3 linked regions of the Archangium primigenium genome follow. The protein of the gene in region 3 interacts with the protein of the main gene of each other region in a pairwise test. Links are inferred from orthologs where the notes say so. Each region holds a gene or a part of one and is shown on either strand. Other genes may lie near its edges.

Region 1 (4,815 bases), 1.4 Mb from region 3 along the record:
CACGCCCCGCCGCCGCACGTCCTCCTGGCGCACCGTGAGCCGCTCGCCCGCGGCGATGCGCAGCTGCCAGGCGATGAGATCCAACCCCGTGGTCGCCTCCGTCACCGGGTGCTCCACCTGCAGCCGCGCGTTCATCTCGATGAAGTAGAACGCCCCGTCCGCGCAGAGGAACTCCACCGTGCCCGCGTTGGCGTAGCCGAAGGCCCGCGCCGCGGCGAGCGCCGCCGGGAAGAGCCGCTCCGCCAGCGCCTCCCCTCCCACGTCCGCGAACAGGGGCGAGGGGGCCTCCTCCACCACCTTCTGATGCCGGCGCTGAAGGGAGCACTCCCGCTCCAGCACGTGCAGGAGGTGGCCGTGGTGGTCTCCGAGGATCTGCACCTCGATGTGGCGCGGCGCCGGGAAGTAGCGCTCCAGGTAGAGGCCGTCCCGCCCGAAGGCCGCCCGGGCCCGATCCGCGCACTGGCGGAAGACCTTCGCCAGCTCGGCGGGCGTCTGGGCCACGGCCATGCCGATACCGCCCCCGCCCCCGGCCGCCTTGCACAGCACCGGATAGCCGATGCGCTCGGCGGCCTCGCGCGCGGCGTCCACGTCCGGCACCAGGCCCTCGCTGCCCGGCACCACGGGCACGCCCGCGGCGGCCACGAGCTGACGCGCCCGGCTCTTGTCCTTCATCCGCTCCATGGCCTCGGCGGGAGGCCCCACGAACACGAGCCCCGCGTCCTGGCACACCCGGGCGAACCCGGCGCTCTCCGACACGAAGCCGTACCCCGGGTGCACCGCGTCCGCCCCCGTGGCCCGCGCCGCCTCCAGGAGCGCCGCGACATTCAGGTAGCTGTCCCGGGGCGGGGCCGGACCGAGCCGCACCGCCTCGTCCGCCTCGCGCACGAAGGGCAGCCCCGCGTCCGCGTCCGAGTACACGGCCACCGTGGCCAGGCCCATGCCCCGGGCCACCGTCTGGATGCGGCGGGCGATCTCTCCCCGGTTGGCGATGAGCAGCTTCTTGAACATGACCGCGCCTCCTCGCTCGGGGCGGTCGGCCACCCTAGACGCCCCCTCCCCCACTGACAAGGAGCCAACGTCCCCGGACCGGGAAGTTGCGACCATGTAGGGAAATGGCGTAGGTTCCGGGCCGTGAAGCCTCCCATGACAGGACGAGTGGTGGATCTCCAGGGCGCGCGCCTCGAGCGGCGGCTGGAGCTGTACCGGACGCGCGTGGCCGAGCGCCATGGCACCAACCGCGCGGCGGTGGAGGCACTCTACCAGGGAGGCACGCTCTTCACGCCGCAGGGCACCCGCGCGGGCCGGGCCCTGCTGCGCGCCCAGCAACTCTTGCAGCGCGCGAGCGGGCTCGTGGAGCTGCTGTCCGGCGAGGGCGTGGTCCCCGCGCCCCGGCTGCCCGCCCAGGTGGACGCGCTCTACCGCGAGCTGGACACGCTGCTGTCGCGGAGTGACGCGCTCTCTGGACGTCATGCGCGGGTGGCGGGCGTGGCCCGCCTCCCCGGGCGCTGACTCACGGCATCTCGGTCTGGCCCTGACGGCGCAGGAACGTCGGGATGTCGAACTGATCCTCGTCCAGCGGCAGCGCCGCGTCCCGCACCACCGCGGTGCGCCCGGTCAGCGAGCGGCTCTCGGCGGGAGCCACCGTGCGCGCGCCGGCCTTGGCGGGCACCAGGCTGGCCACTTCCTCGCGCGCGTTGGACAGGCTGATGGACGGGGGCCGCGTGACCACGGGCACCTGCACCACCGGCGCCGGCTGGCGCTTGGCATCGCGCGAGACGAAGCCCGTGGCGATGATGGTGATCTTCACCTCGTCCTGGATGTTGTCGTCGATGAGCGAGCCGAAGATGATCTCCGCGTCCGGGTCCGCCGCGTCGTGCACCAGCGTGAGCGCCTCGTTGACCTCCTGGAGGGTCATGTCGCGGCCGCCGGTGATGTTGATGAGCAGGCCCGTGGCGCCGTCGATGGAGATGTCCTCGAGCAGCGGGCTGGAGATGGCCTGCTGCATGGCGCTCAGCGCGCGCTTGTCTCCCGTGGACTGGCCGGTGCCCATGAGCGCCAGGCCCTTGTCGCTCATGATGGTCTTCACGTCCGCGAAGTCCACGTTGATGTAGCCGTGGTACTGGATGAGGTCGGAGATGCCCTGCACGGCGTTGAGCAGCACCTCGTCGGCGCGCTTGAACGTCTCCAGCAGCGGCATGGGCGCGTTGCTCAGCGTGAGCAGGCGCTGGTTGGGGATGGTGATGAGGGTGTCCACCGCGGCCTTGAGCTCCACGAGCCCCTGCTCGGCCTGCTTGCGGCGCTTGTTGCCCTCGAAGAGGAAGGGCTTGGTGACCACGCCCACCGTCAGGCAGCCCAGGCTCTTGGCGATGTCCGCGATGATGGGCGCCGCGCCCGTGCCCGTGCCACCGCCCATCCCCGCGGTGACGAACACCATGTCCGCGCCCTCGATGATCGAGGCGATCTGATCGCGCGACTCGAGCGCCGCCTCGCGGCCCATCTCCGGGTTGGCACCCGCCCCCAGCCCCTTGGTCAACGTCTGTCCGAGCTGCAGCCGCATGGGGGCCTTGCTCGCCGCGAGCGCCTGCACATCGGTGTTGGCGGCGATGAAGTCCACACGCTCAAGCTTCGCCATGATCATCGTGTTGACGGCGTTGCACCCAGCGCCCCCGACGCCGATGACACGAATCTTGGCGGCCTGCTTGTTCTGCTCGAACTGGTCCATGTGTTTCCTTCTTTCGGCGCGGGCCATCCGCAGTCCGCGCGCGCCACTGCGGACACCATCTTCAGCAAGTCGCGTTCTTTGGCAAGTTCTGAGCTACGAACCTGTAGCGCCCCGTCGCATCGCCAAGTCGTCACAGGCACTTACGCGAGAGCCCCACCAGAGCAGCCGTGCGCCGTGGTGGGTGCATCACACCTCTTGACTCGCGTGACGGGCATCGCGGAGCGCATGAGGAACCCCTTCTCACGCGCTCCGCGGTCCACCTGCGTGGACAGGTTCGCGACGACTAGGGCGTGTCCACGCCGTCCATCCGGAGGATGGTGAACTCCACCCGGCGGTTGTTCTCGCGCCCCTTGGACGTCAGGTTGCTGTCCACCGGCCGCGTCTCGCCGTAGCCCGTGGCCTCCAGCCGCTCCGCGCCGATCTTCTCCTGCTCGACGAGCCGCCGCCGCACGTTGTTCGCCCGGCGCTGGGACAGGTCCAGGTTCTTCGCGTCCGAGCCCTGACTGTCCGTGTGGCCCTCGACCCGGACCTTCTCGATTTGAGGATTGGCGCGCAGCACCGCCGCCACCTGCTGGAGCAGGTTGAAGGAGCGGGGAAGGATGACGTCCTTGTTGGTGGCGAAGTAGACCTTCTCCAGGATGAGGATCTTGTTGCCCTGGATGACCACCATCGCCTTGCCCTGATCCGGGCAGCCGTCCTCGTCCTTCACCCCGTTGATCGTCTCCGGCTCGTTGGGGCAGCGGTCACTCGTGTCCGGAATGCCGTCCTTGTCGTTGTCCGGATCCGGGCAACCATCCTCGTCCTCGAAGCCGTCCTTGTCCTCGGCCTCCAGCGGGCACTTGTCCTGGGCGTCGAGCAGCCCATCCCCATCGGAATCGACGGGCGCCGGGGGCGCGACCGGAGCCGACGCCTTGGGGGCCTCCTTGGGCGCGGCCTTGGGAGCCACGGGCGCCACGGGCGCCGTGTCCGGGCAGCCATCCTCGTCCTCGAAGCCGTTGATCGTCTCCGGCTGGTTGGGGCAGCGGTCGCGCGTGTCCGGAATGCCGTCCTGATCGTTGTCCGGATCCGCGCAGCCGTCGTCGTCCTGGAAGCCGTCCTTGTCCTCGGGACCATACGCGCACACGGACGCCACGGCGGGCAGCGGCCGGGGCGCGGCCCGCGTGCCCGAACCCGCCGTCCACATGAGCCCGGCGAAGACGCGGTAGGTGGGCGTGCCGTACCCGCGTGACAGGCCCGGACCCGCGCCCACATGGGCCGCGAACGCCTCCGTGAAGCGGTACTTGAGCGCCCCGAGCAGCTCCACGGGCAGTTCCTCGGCCTCGGTCTCGCGCAGGCCCACCGCGCCCACCAGCGTGGCCGCGGCCGCCAGGCGGTGCGTGCCGAGCTCGAAGGGCAGCTCGGCCCCCAGCCCGTAGGCGAACTCGTTGCCCAGGTCCAGGTTGTACGAGGACTGATCCCCGCGGAAGTGGAAGCCCACGTTGGCCAGCACACGCACGCGTCCCGCGTCCCACTCACCGAGCAGCTTGGGCTGCACGGACACCCCGCCCCCGCCGAGGAAGCGCTGGCCCCCCGCCGTGGGCAGCACGATGGGCACCAGCAGGCCCAGGTGGAAGCCGTCACCGCGCGTGGACAGCAGCCGCAGCTTGGGAATCAGGCGCAGGTCCCCCACGCCCGTGGCATCGACGCCTCCCGCGAAGAGCGGCGCCACGAGGGGCTCGCGCTCGGAGCGTTGAAGCGTCACCGGCAGCGCCACGCCCAGCTCCAGCCGATCGAAGAGCGCGATGGCGCCCATCAGGTCCGCGGTAAACTGGTGGTGCACCACCTGGTACACGTAGTCGTCCGAGCGGGGATCCACGAAGCCGAGCGGATCCCGCGCGTAGTTGAGCGACAAGCCCAGGTTCCACCCGAGGTGGGACGCCATCCTCGGGCTGGAGACCCCCAGCACGTCCCGGGCGCCCGGGCCCGGCTTGTACTGCTGCACGTCGATGGACTCGGAGGCGCTCGGGTAGCGCTGCGCCCAGGCCGGCGCCGCCACCAGCCCCGTGCCCAGCATCAGCACGCAGGACACGCCCAGCCCGAGCAGCGAGCGCTGG
Region 2 (4,787 bases), 1.4 Mb from region 3 along the record:
TCACGTTCATGAGCGAGCCGGTGCTGAGCCTCACCGGCTACCCCGCCTCGGAGTTCCTCGGAGAGGGCCGCACCTGGGCGCCGCTCGTCCACCCGGAGGACCTGGCCAACGTGGAGGCCCGCATCGCCCGGGCGGTGGACCGGCACACGCCCTACGAGCTCGAGTACCGCATCATGCACGCGGACGGCCTGCCCCGCTGGGTGTCCGAGGTGGGACGCGCCCTGTACGACGAGCACGGCAAGGCCTGGTCGCTCGAGGGCATCCTCTTCGACATCACCTCGCGCAAGGCGACCGAGGAGGCCCTGCAGCAGTACGAGCGCCAGGTGAGCCGCACCATCGCCGAGAACGCCACCTCGGCGCTGTACATGGCGGACGCCGAGGGCCGCTGCACCTTCATGAACCCCGCGGCCGAGCGGATGACGGGCCACACCTTCGCGGACATCCGGGGCCAGAAGCTGCACACGCTCCTGCACCCCACGCACACGGACGCGGCGCCGTGCCCGCTGGAGTCCCTGCTCACCGGACGCGCGGCGCTCGGCGCGGGCCACGAGGACGTCTTCGTGCGGGTCAGCGGCGAGCCCCTGCCCGTGGCCGTGTCGTCCAGCCCCCTGCTGCGCGGAGGCCAGCGCGTGGCCACCGTGCTCGAGGCGCGCGACCTCACCGAGCAGAAGCGCGCCGAGGCCTCGCTCCAGGAGGCCAGCCGCCGCAAGGACGAGTTCCTGGCGATGCTCGCCCACGAGCTGCGCAACCCCCTGGCCCCCGTGCGCTCGGCGCTCAAGCTGCTCACCACCCACGCCACCCTGGACGAGAAGAGCCAGCACGCCCTGGACGTCATCGAGCGCCAGACCACGAACCTGGCGCGCTTGGTGGATGATCTGCTCGACGTGTCGCGCATCACCCGCGGGCGCATCGAGCTGCGCAAGGGCCCGGTGGCCCTGCCCGCGCTGGTGGACAGCGCCCTGCAGTCCGTGCAGCCGCTGCTCGACGAGCGACGCCACGAGGTGAGCGTCACCCTGCCGCGCAAGCCCCTGTACACCTTCGGCGACGCCGTGCGCATCGAGCAGATCATCGTCAACCTCATCACCAACGCGGCCAAGTACACGGACCCCGAGGGCCTGCTCCGGGTGAGCCTCGAGCGCGCGGGCACGGTGGCGGAGATCCGGGTGAAGGACTCGGGCATCGGCATCGCCCCGGAGATGCTCGGCCGCGTGTTCAACCTCTTCGAGCAGGCCGAGCGCGGCCTGGATCGCTCCCAGGGGGGCCTGGGCATCGGGCTCACCGTGGTGAAGAACCTGGTGGAGCTGCACGGCGGCACCATCGAGGCGCGCAGCGAGGGGGTCGGCCGGGGCAGCGAGTTCATCGTCCGGCTCCCGCTCTCCGAGGGCCCCGCCACTCCGACCGCGTCCCCGGCCCCCGCGTCCCCGTCACCCGTGTCCCCCGCGCCCGCGCCCGTCCCCGAGAGCGCGCCCCCGCCGAGCACCCGGCGCATCCTCGTGGTGGACGACAACGTCGACGCCGCCGACACGCTCGCCGAGCTGCTCCAGACGTGGGATCACACCGTCTGGCAGGCCCATGACGGCCACGCGGCGCTCAAGGCCGCCGAGGAGCACCGCCCGGACGTGGTCCTGCTCGACATCGGCCTGCCGGGCATGGACGGCTACGAGGTGGCGCGCCGCCTGCGCGCGGGGCCCCTGGGCCCGGGCCTGACACTCGTGGCCCTCACCGGCTACGGCCAGGCGAGCGATCGCAGCCGCGCGCTGGAGGCGGGCTTCGACAAGCACTTCGTCAAGCCGGTGGACATCGACGGGCTGGAGAACTTCCTGCGCCGGGGCCCGAAGCCCGTGGCCCCCGCCCACGACGAGCCCTGAGCCCGCGCCGCGGAAAAAAAGAACGGGGCCGCTGGGAGGGGCGGCCCCGGAGGGTGCGGCGGGTGCTGGGACGGCGGACTAGAAGATCTCCTCCAGCCACTCGCGCATGCGGCCCTTGACCTTCTTGTAGACGTTCTCGTCGCGGATGCGGAACATCTTGCGGTCCAGGTGCTTGGCTCCGTAGACGACCAGGCCCACGCCCGTGGCGTACATGGGGCTCTTCACCACGTCCACGAGCCCACCGATGCCACGCGGCATGCCCCGGCGCACGGGCAGGCCAATCACTTCCTCGGCCAGCTCCGGCATGCCGGCGAGCAGCGTGGAGCCCCCGGTGATGACCACGCCCGAGGCGAGCAGATCCTCGTAGCCGCACTTCTGGATCTCCCGGTGCACGAGCTGGAAGATCTCCTCCACGCGCGGCTCGAGGATCTCACAGAGGATCTGCCGGCCGAGCACGCGGGGCTGACGGCCGCCCACGCTGGGCACCTCGATGGTCTCGTCCTTGTTGACGAGCGAGGACAGGGCGCAGCCGAACTTCTGCTTGATGCGCTCGGCCTCGTGGGCCGGGGTGCGCAGGCCGATGGCGATGTCGCTCGTCAGGTTGTTGCCGCCCAGGGCGATGACGGCGGTGTGGACGATGGAGCCGCCGGAGAAGATGGCGATGTCGGTGGTGCCCCCGCCGATGTCGACGAGGCACACGCCCAGCTCCTTCTCGTCCTCGCCCAGCACGGCCTCGGCGGAGGCGAGCGGCTGCAGGACGATGTCCGCCACGTTGAGCCCGGTGCGGTTGGCGCACTTGACGATGTTCTGCGCGCTGGACACGGCGCCGGTGACGATGTGCACCTTGGCCTCCAGCCGCACGCCCGCCATGCCCAGGGGCTCCTTGATGCCGCCCTGGTCGTCGATGATGAACTCCTGGGGCAGGACGTGGATGACCTCGCGGTCGAGCGGAATCGCCACGGCCTTGGCCGCGTCGATGACGCGCGCGATGTCCGGCTCGCGCACCTCCTTGTCCTTCACCGCGACGATGCCCTGGGAGTTGAAGCCCTTGATGTGGCCGCCGGCGATGCCCGTGTACACGTGGGAGATCTCGGCGCCCGCCATGAGCTCCGCCTCCTCCACCGCGCGGCGGATGGAGGACACGGTCGCCTCGATGTTGACCACCACGCCCTTGCGCAGACCCTTGGACGGATGGGTCCCGATGCCGATGATGTCGATCCCATTGTCGGTCAGCTCACCGACGATGGCGCAGATCTTCGTCGTGCCGATATCGAGGCCGACGATGATCTCCCCGGACTTCTGCTTCGCCATGACTGCCCTCCCAGGCCCCCCACTCTCGTGAAAGGGGCGCGATCGTCTACCGCGACGAGGCCCCGGTCCTCTCGGAGACGGGGCTCGACAACTTCACCGCCACCCAGCCGGGCCGAGCCCGGTTCTCCAGGTGGATGACCTCCGCGGACAAGCCGCGGGTCTTCAATTCCTCACGCACGCGCACGAGCTTCTTCAGCTTGGCGTCCGTGTCCCCCTGCCCCAACAACACTTCCGTCCCGTCCGCCAGCACCAACACCATGCCCCCGGCCCCGATGCGCACCTCGCTCAGCCGGTCGCGCTTGCCGGGCTGCGTGGCCGCGTGGGCCTCGAGCACCGCGAGCGCCTCGCGCAGCCGCTCGCGCGTGCGCGTCTCGTCCGTCAGGTACGCCTCGCGCTCCACGCCGGTGATGAGCACCAGGTCCAACCCGTCCCCGGGCTGCAGCCGCTTGAAGGGCTCGCCCTGGTCATCCAGCAGGTACAGGTCGCTGAGCACCGCGAGCGCCGCGGGCACGTGCTCCGTCACCTCCACGGACACGCTGGAGGGGAAGTGCCGCCGCACCTCCACCTGGCGCACCCAGGGGTGGGTGTCCATGGCGCGCTCGAGCGCCCCCACGTCCAGGGACCACAGGTTCTGTCCCACCGTGAGCCCGGACAGCTTGAGCAGCTCACCGGCCCCCGCGCGCTGCAGCCCGCTGAACGACGTCTCCTTGAGCAGGAAGAAGGGCGAGGTGAGCGCCCAGCGCCGCAGCTCGATGGAGCCCCACACCAGGGCGCATGTCAGACCGGTCAGGAGAATGGCCTTCGCGACGCCGGGCCCGTGCGTGCGCACGGCGCCCTTCATCGCCTCTTTCTTCTGGGCGGCGTCCTGATGACGCCGATTCTTGGACTGACCGAATGCCATGGTGCGTGGGTGGCGCATGCTGCGCGCGGTTGGATCTCCATGCCAGTTTTTCGCTACAGGCACGTCGCTGTAGTCCGGCGCCCTTCGTGCAAGGGGCCGGCACGTTGACTTCCGAGAGGCGCCGAAATCAGGCCTTGACAGTGGCTCCCTGCAGCAAGCGCTCGCAGAGCGCGGGGAAGTCGATGCCCTGGCCCGCGGCGATCTTCGGCAGCAGGCTGGACTCCGTCATGCCCGGCAACGTGTTGGTCTCCAACAGGTAGACGTCTCCGGCGGGCGTCAGGATGACGTCCGAGCGCGAGCCGCCACTGCACCCCAGGGCCTTGTGGGCGCCCAGGCACACCTCGTTCACCCGGGCGTACTGCTCGGGCGGCAGGGGCGCGGGGAAGAGGTACTGGGTGGTGCCGCCGGACTGGTACTTGGCCTGGTAGTCGTAGAACTCCCGCGCGGCGACGACCTCGATGACGCCCAGGGCCTCGTTGTCCAGCACGCCGCCCTGCACCTCGCGGCCCTTGATGTACTGCTCCACGAGGATGGTGCCCGCGCGCCCGGCCACGTCCTCCACGGCGGCGAGGTACGCCTCGCGCGTCTTGCACAGGTGCACGCCCACGCTGCTGCCCTCGCGCGAGGGCTTGACCACGGCGGGCAGGCCGAAGGGCAGCGAGTCCACGGCCGCCAGGGCCTCCTCCTTGGAGGCGAAGGCGCGGTAG
Region 3 (4,738 bases):
GTGACGTCGATGCGGGTTGCACCCGTCCGGGCGGGGGCGTAGCGACAGGGGGACATGAGGGAAAGCAACGAATCGCTCCAGGCGCGGGTGCTGGCGCTGCTCAAGCGCCACGGGTGGAACGCCACGTCCTTCCAGGTGGTGGAGCCGGGCTTCTCGTACTGGTTCGACGGGGAGGACGCCTGCGTGGCGTACGTGGACACGGGGCGGGCGTGGGTGACGGCGGGCGGGCCCATCGCGCCCCGGGAGCGGCTCGGGGAGGTGCTCACGCGCTTCCAGGCCCGGGCGGCCGAGGCGGGCCGGCGGGTGTGCTTCTTCGCCGTCGAGCGGCGGCTGCTCGAGGCGGTGCCCCTCCAGGCCGTGGCCATTGGCGAGCAGCCGGTGTGGGATCCGCGGCGCTGGGAGGAGAGCGTGCGCGACAGCCGCCCCTTGCGCGAGCAGCTGCGCCGGGCGCGGGCCAAGGGCGTGCGGGTGCGCGAGGTGTCCGCGGAGGAGCTCGGCGCGCCCGATTCGCCCGTGCGGCGGGGGGTGGATGGGCTGATGGCGGGCTGGTTGGAGTCGCGGCGGATGGCGCCCATGGGCTTCCTCGTGCAACTGGCGCCCTACGAGCAGGCCCATGAGCGGCGCTCCTTCGTGGCCGAGCGGGACGGGCAGGTGGTGGCCTTCCTGTCGGCGGTGCCGGTGTACGCGCGCGAGGGCTGGTTCGTGCAGCACCTGCTGCGCGACCGGCGGGCCCCCAACGGGAGCGTGGAGTCGCTGGTGGACGCGCTCATGCGCGAGGCGGCGCGGGAGGGGCGGCGATACCTGACGCTGGGGCTGGCGCCGCTGGCGGGGGCGGTGCCGGGCTGGCTGCGCCTGGCGCGGCGGCTGGGCAAGCCCCTCTACGACTTCGAGGGCCTGCGGGCCTTCAAGGGCCGGCTGCGGCCCCATGCGTGGGACCGCATCCACCTGGCCCGGCCCGAGACGGGCTCCGGCGCGCTGCTGTCGGTGTACGACGCCCTGTCCGCCTTCGCCCAGGGCGGCCTCCTGCGCTTTGGCGCCGACACGCTCCTGGGCCGTCCGCTGCTGCTCGTGTGGCTGCTCGCGTTCCTGCTCGTACCCTGGACGCTCCTGCTGGCCCTGCCGGGCACCACGCCCTACTTCCCCTCCCGGCTCGTGCAGGGGGCGTGGGTGCTCTTCGACGTGGGGCTGACGGTGGGCCTCTTCTCCCTGGTGCGGCGCTGGCGTCCGGGGCTCGCCCTGCTGCTCGGCTGCGCCATCAGCACGGACGCCTGCGTGACGCTGCTCGAGGCCCTGCTCTACAACGTGCCGCGCGCACGGGGCCTGGGCGACTGGCTCGTCATGGGCGTGGCGGTGCTGGGCCCGAGCCTGGCGGCCGTGCTGCTCTTCTGGGCGCGGGGGCACCCGACGCTCCGGCCCGCGTGAGCGCGCCTCGGCTCCGGGTGTCAGCTCCGGGTCTCATCCTCGGGGGGCAGGGTGGTCCGCGTGGGAACGAGGTACACGTCCAGGCCCTGGACCCGTTGGATCCGGTGGAAGCGCACCATGTAGTCCTTGCGTGCGGGAGAGCCCTGGCCGAGTTCGAAGTGGGTGTCCCCCACGTTCGCCACCGTGCCCAGCTTGCGGCCGGTCGGGTCCCTCACCGTCATGCCCTCGTGGATGTCTCCCGGGTCGATCATGTGCTGCCTTTCCTTGGGTGTGCTGCGGGTCCAAGGAGATCAACAGCCTGGGAATCCCCGTCCTGCCGGGACCCACCCGGGCGCGGGTGGGAGCCCCGAGCCGCCCGCTAGCCCGGCTGGCAGACCTGCCGGAGGATGTCGAGCGTCTCGAGCGCCTTGCCGGCGCCCATCACCACCGCGGACAGGGGGTCCTCGGCGAGGAACACCGGCAGGCCCGTCTCCTCGCGCAGGAGCGTGTCCAGGTTCTTGAGCAGCGCGCCACCGCCGGCCAGCACGATGCCGCGGTCGGCGATGTCACCGGCGAGCTCCGGCGGCGTGCGCTCGAGCGTGAGCTTCACCGCCTCGACGATGCCGTTGACGGGCTCGGCGAGCGCGTCGCGCACCTCGTCGCTGCTCACGGTGAGCGTGCGCGGCACACCGGCCACCAGGTCGCGACCCTTGATCTCCATGGTCATGACCTCCTCGGTGGGGTAGGCGGTGCCGATGCCCATCTTGATGAGCTCCGCGGTGCGCTCGCCGATGAGCAGGTTGTACTTGCGCTTGACGTACTGGATGATGGCCTCGTCCAGCTTGTCGCCGCCGATGCGCACGCTCTTGGCGAACACGATGCCGGCCAGGCTGATGACGGCCACGTCGGACGTGCCACCGCCGATGTCGACGATCATGTTGCCGCTGGGCTCGGTGACCGGCAGGCCCGCGCCGATGGCGGCCGCCATGGGCTGCTCGATGAGGTACACCTCGCGGGCGCCCGCGTTGGCGGCGGCCTCGCGCACGGCGCGGCGCTCCACCTCGGTGATGCCCGAGGGAATGCCGATGACGATGCGCGGGCTGACGAGCGACTTGCGGTTGTGCGCCGTCTGGATGAAGTAGCGCAGCATCGCCGCGGTGATCTCGAAGTCGGCGATGACGCCGTCCTTCATGGGGCGGATGGCCACGATGTTGCCCGGCGTGCGGCCGAGCATCTCCTTGGCCTCCTTGCCCACGGCGAGCACCTTCTTGCCGCCGCGCGCGTCCTGCTGGACGGCCACCACGGAGGGCTCGTTGGACACGATGCCCTGACCGCGGATGTAGATGAGCGTGTTGGCCGTGCCCAGGTCGATGGCGAGGTCACGCGAGAAAAGAGTGTGGAGCCAGTCGAACATACGGGGGCGGGAACTTTCCGGAGTACGGCGTCAATTCCCCTCACACGTCAGGGGCGCGCGGCAAGCTACTACGGGGCGCCCGATGCCGGAAGAAAAGGCAACTGTCAAGAGGTGGGCCCGCCCGCTGGGCGTCCGGCCCCGCACACACCCCCGGGCTGGACTCACGGGCTAAGAGCCACATCCTTGGAATCCGAGGGAATCCGGGGGCCTAGCTGGCCGCCTTGTGCTCGGCCTCCTCGGCCCGGAGGAAGTTCTCCGCGGTCTCGCCGGCGTTCTGCTCGGTGGAGACGGCCGGGGGCCGGGGCGGGGGGCTGACGCTGCCGGCCTCCACGGCATGGCGGTACTCGGGCGTCTGGCGCAGGGCCTCGCTGGTGACGCGCAGCAGGGCCTCGCGCGCCGGCTCGAACAGGAGCCCGGCCGCGTACCAGAAGGGGGCGTAGTCCAGGCGGATGAGCCCGCTCACGTTCCACCCCTGCTTCTCGTAGTCCCAGGGGCAGCGGCCGAGCGCCTTGCGCAGGAGCCACCCGGTGGCGAACTCCGCGCCGAAGATGACGGCGGTGTAGGCGAGGGCCCGCAGCGGCCGGGGCAGGAAGCGCAGCCGGTCGTGGAGGAATTCCAGGCCCAGGGCCGTGGCCCCGTAGATGGGGTGCATCCAGAGGTAGGTCTTCGCCGTGGCATGACCGTCGCCCTGGAACAGGGCCGCGCTCATTCCGGTGAAGCACACCTCCATCACCCAGCCGGCACACCCATAGAGGACGAATCGCGGTAGCACACCGCGAACCTAGGAATGCTTCGCGCGCGGAGCACCTGGGCCCCGGGTCCGGGGAACCGGCGCGCGCGCGCCATCCAACACTGGGGACACGGGGGCGTGTAGGTGCCCCGATGCGTCAACGCTTGAGGGCGTATTTGCCAATCACATAGAGCGCGCGCACGCCGTCCTTCCAGCCAATCTTCTTGCCCTCCTCGAAGGTGCGCCCGTGGTAGCTGATGGGGACCTCGAAGATGCGCCAGCCGCCGCGCGCGACCTTGGCGGTGATCTCCGGCTCGAAGCCGAAGCGGTTCTCCTCCACCTTCACGGAGCGGATGACCTCGGTGCGGAAGGCCTTGTAACAGGTCTCCATGTCCGTGAGGTTCAGGTTGCTGGCCATGTTGGACAGGGTGGTCAGGAAGTGGTTGAGCACCGAGTGCCAGAAGTACAACACGCGCCGGGGCGTGCCGGTGAAGCGGCTGCCGAAGACGACGTCGGCCGAGCCGTCCAGGATGGGCTGGATGACGCGGGGGATGTCGCGCGGGTCGTACTCGAGGTCCGCGTCCTGGACGATGATGATGTCGCCGGTGGCCTCGGCGAAGCCCCGGCGCAGGGCGGCGCCCTTGCCCTGGTTCTTCTCCTGCAGGACGACGCGGACCTCGTTGCGGTTGGCGGGGCTGGCGCCCGCGACGCCCAGCCCTTCGGAGGCCAGACGCTGGAGGAACTCGCGGCTGCCGTCCCGCGAGCAGTCATCCACGAGGACGAGCTCCTTGGGGAAGTCCACCGCGGAGACGCGGCGGATGATTTCGGCGAGCGTGGGAATCTCGTTGTAGACGGGGATGATGACCGAGACGAGCATGGCGGGACGGGGCTCTAGCCGATTTTGACGCCCCGCGCGACTCTTCCGGTGCTCCCTTTCTCAGACGGCCCGTCGCAGGGCCTCCAGGAGCCCCTCCAGGTCCACGTCCGTGGTGAGGGGGTTGATGAGGGTGGTGCGCAGCCACACCCGTCCGCCCAGGGTGGTGCGCACCAGGTAGAAGTCCCCCTGGGTGACGAGGCGCTCGCGCAGCCGGGCCTGGAGCGCGTCGAGCGCCGCCTCGGGCACGCCCGGGGGGGTGTGCCGGAAGCAGACGATGTTGCAGTCGGGCCGCAGCGCCAACTGGAAGTCCGGGGCG

Evidence for each region.
Region 1: the proteins of I3V78_RS06320 (region 3) and ftsZ interact in binary tests that used the Escherichia coli proteins (3 or more experiments, as listed by UniProt). The link is inferred for Archangium primigenium from one-to-one orthologs.
Region 2: the proteins of I3V78_RS06320 (region 3) and ftsA interact in binary tests that used the Escherichia coli proteins (3 or more experiments, as listed by UniProt). The link is inferred for Archangium primigenium from one-to-one orthologs.

The regions. Positions count from the first base shown.
Region 1 is NZ_JADWYI010000001.1:2,861,214-2,866,028, reverse strand. Bases 617-3,454 are described here. They hold ftsZ (cell division protein FtsZ), read right to left. Parts: upstream 2,723-3,454; coding sequence 1,511-2,722; downstream 617-1,510. Other genes in these bases: I3V78_RS39885 (tandem-95 repeat protein), read right to left, coding at 3,006-3,454; I3V78_RS12185 (hypothetical protein), read left to right, coding at 1,144-1,509; I3V78_RS12190 (acetyl-CoA carboxylase biotin carboxylase subunit), read right to left, coding at 617-1,008. Outside these bases: more of I3V78_RS12190, read right to left, coding at 1-616; more of I3V78_RS39885, read right to left, coding at 3,455-4,815. UniProt on the Escherichia coli protein: Essential cell division protein that forms a contractile ring structure (Z ring) at the future cell division site. The regulation of the ring assembly controls the timing and the location of cell division.
Region 2 is NZ_JADWYI010000001.1:2,844,437-2,849,223, reverse strand. What follows is about bases 1,064-3,873. They hold ftsA (cell division protein FtsA), read right to left. Parts: upstream 3,180-3,873; coding sequence 1,947-3,179; downstream 1,064-1,946. Other genes in these bases: I3V78_RS12160 (cell division protein FtsQ/DivIB), read right to left, coding at 3,226-3,873; I3V78_RS39160 (ATP-binding protein), read left to right, coding at 1,064-1,868. In the rest of the region: more of I3V78_RS39160, read left to right, coding at 1-1,063; more of I3V78_RS12160, read right to left, coding at 3,874-4,080; I3V78_RS12155 (D-alanine--D-alanine ligase), read right to left, coding at 4,208-4,787. UniProt on the Escherichia coli protein: Essential cell division protein that assists in the assembly of the Z ring. May serve as the principal membrane anchor for the Z ring.
Region 3 is NZ_JADWYI010000001.1:1,451,273-1,456,010, forward strand. Bases 799-3,559 are described here. They hold I3V78_RS06320 (rod shape-determining protein), read right to left. Parts: upstream 2,816-3,559; coding sequence 1,781-2,815; downstream 799-1,780. Other genes in these bases: I3V78_RS06310 (DUF2156 domain-containing protein), read left to right, coding at 799-1,422; I3V78_RS06315 (DUF2171 domain-containing protein), read right to left, coding at 1,443-1,673; I3V78_RS06325 (putative ABC transporter permease), read right to left, coding at 3,024-3,524. In the rest of the region: more of I3V78_RS06310, read left to right, coding at 55-798; I3V78_RS06330 (glycosyltransferase family 2 protein), read right to left, coding at 3,703-4,422; I3V78_RS06335 (pyridoxal phosphate-dependent decarboxylase family protein), read right to left, coding at 4,483-4,738. UniProt on the Escherichia coli protein: Forms membrane-associated dynamic filaments that are essential for cell shape determination. Acts by regulating cell wall synthesis and cell elongation, and thus cell shape.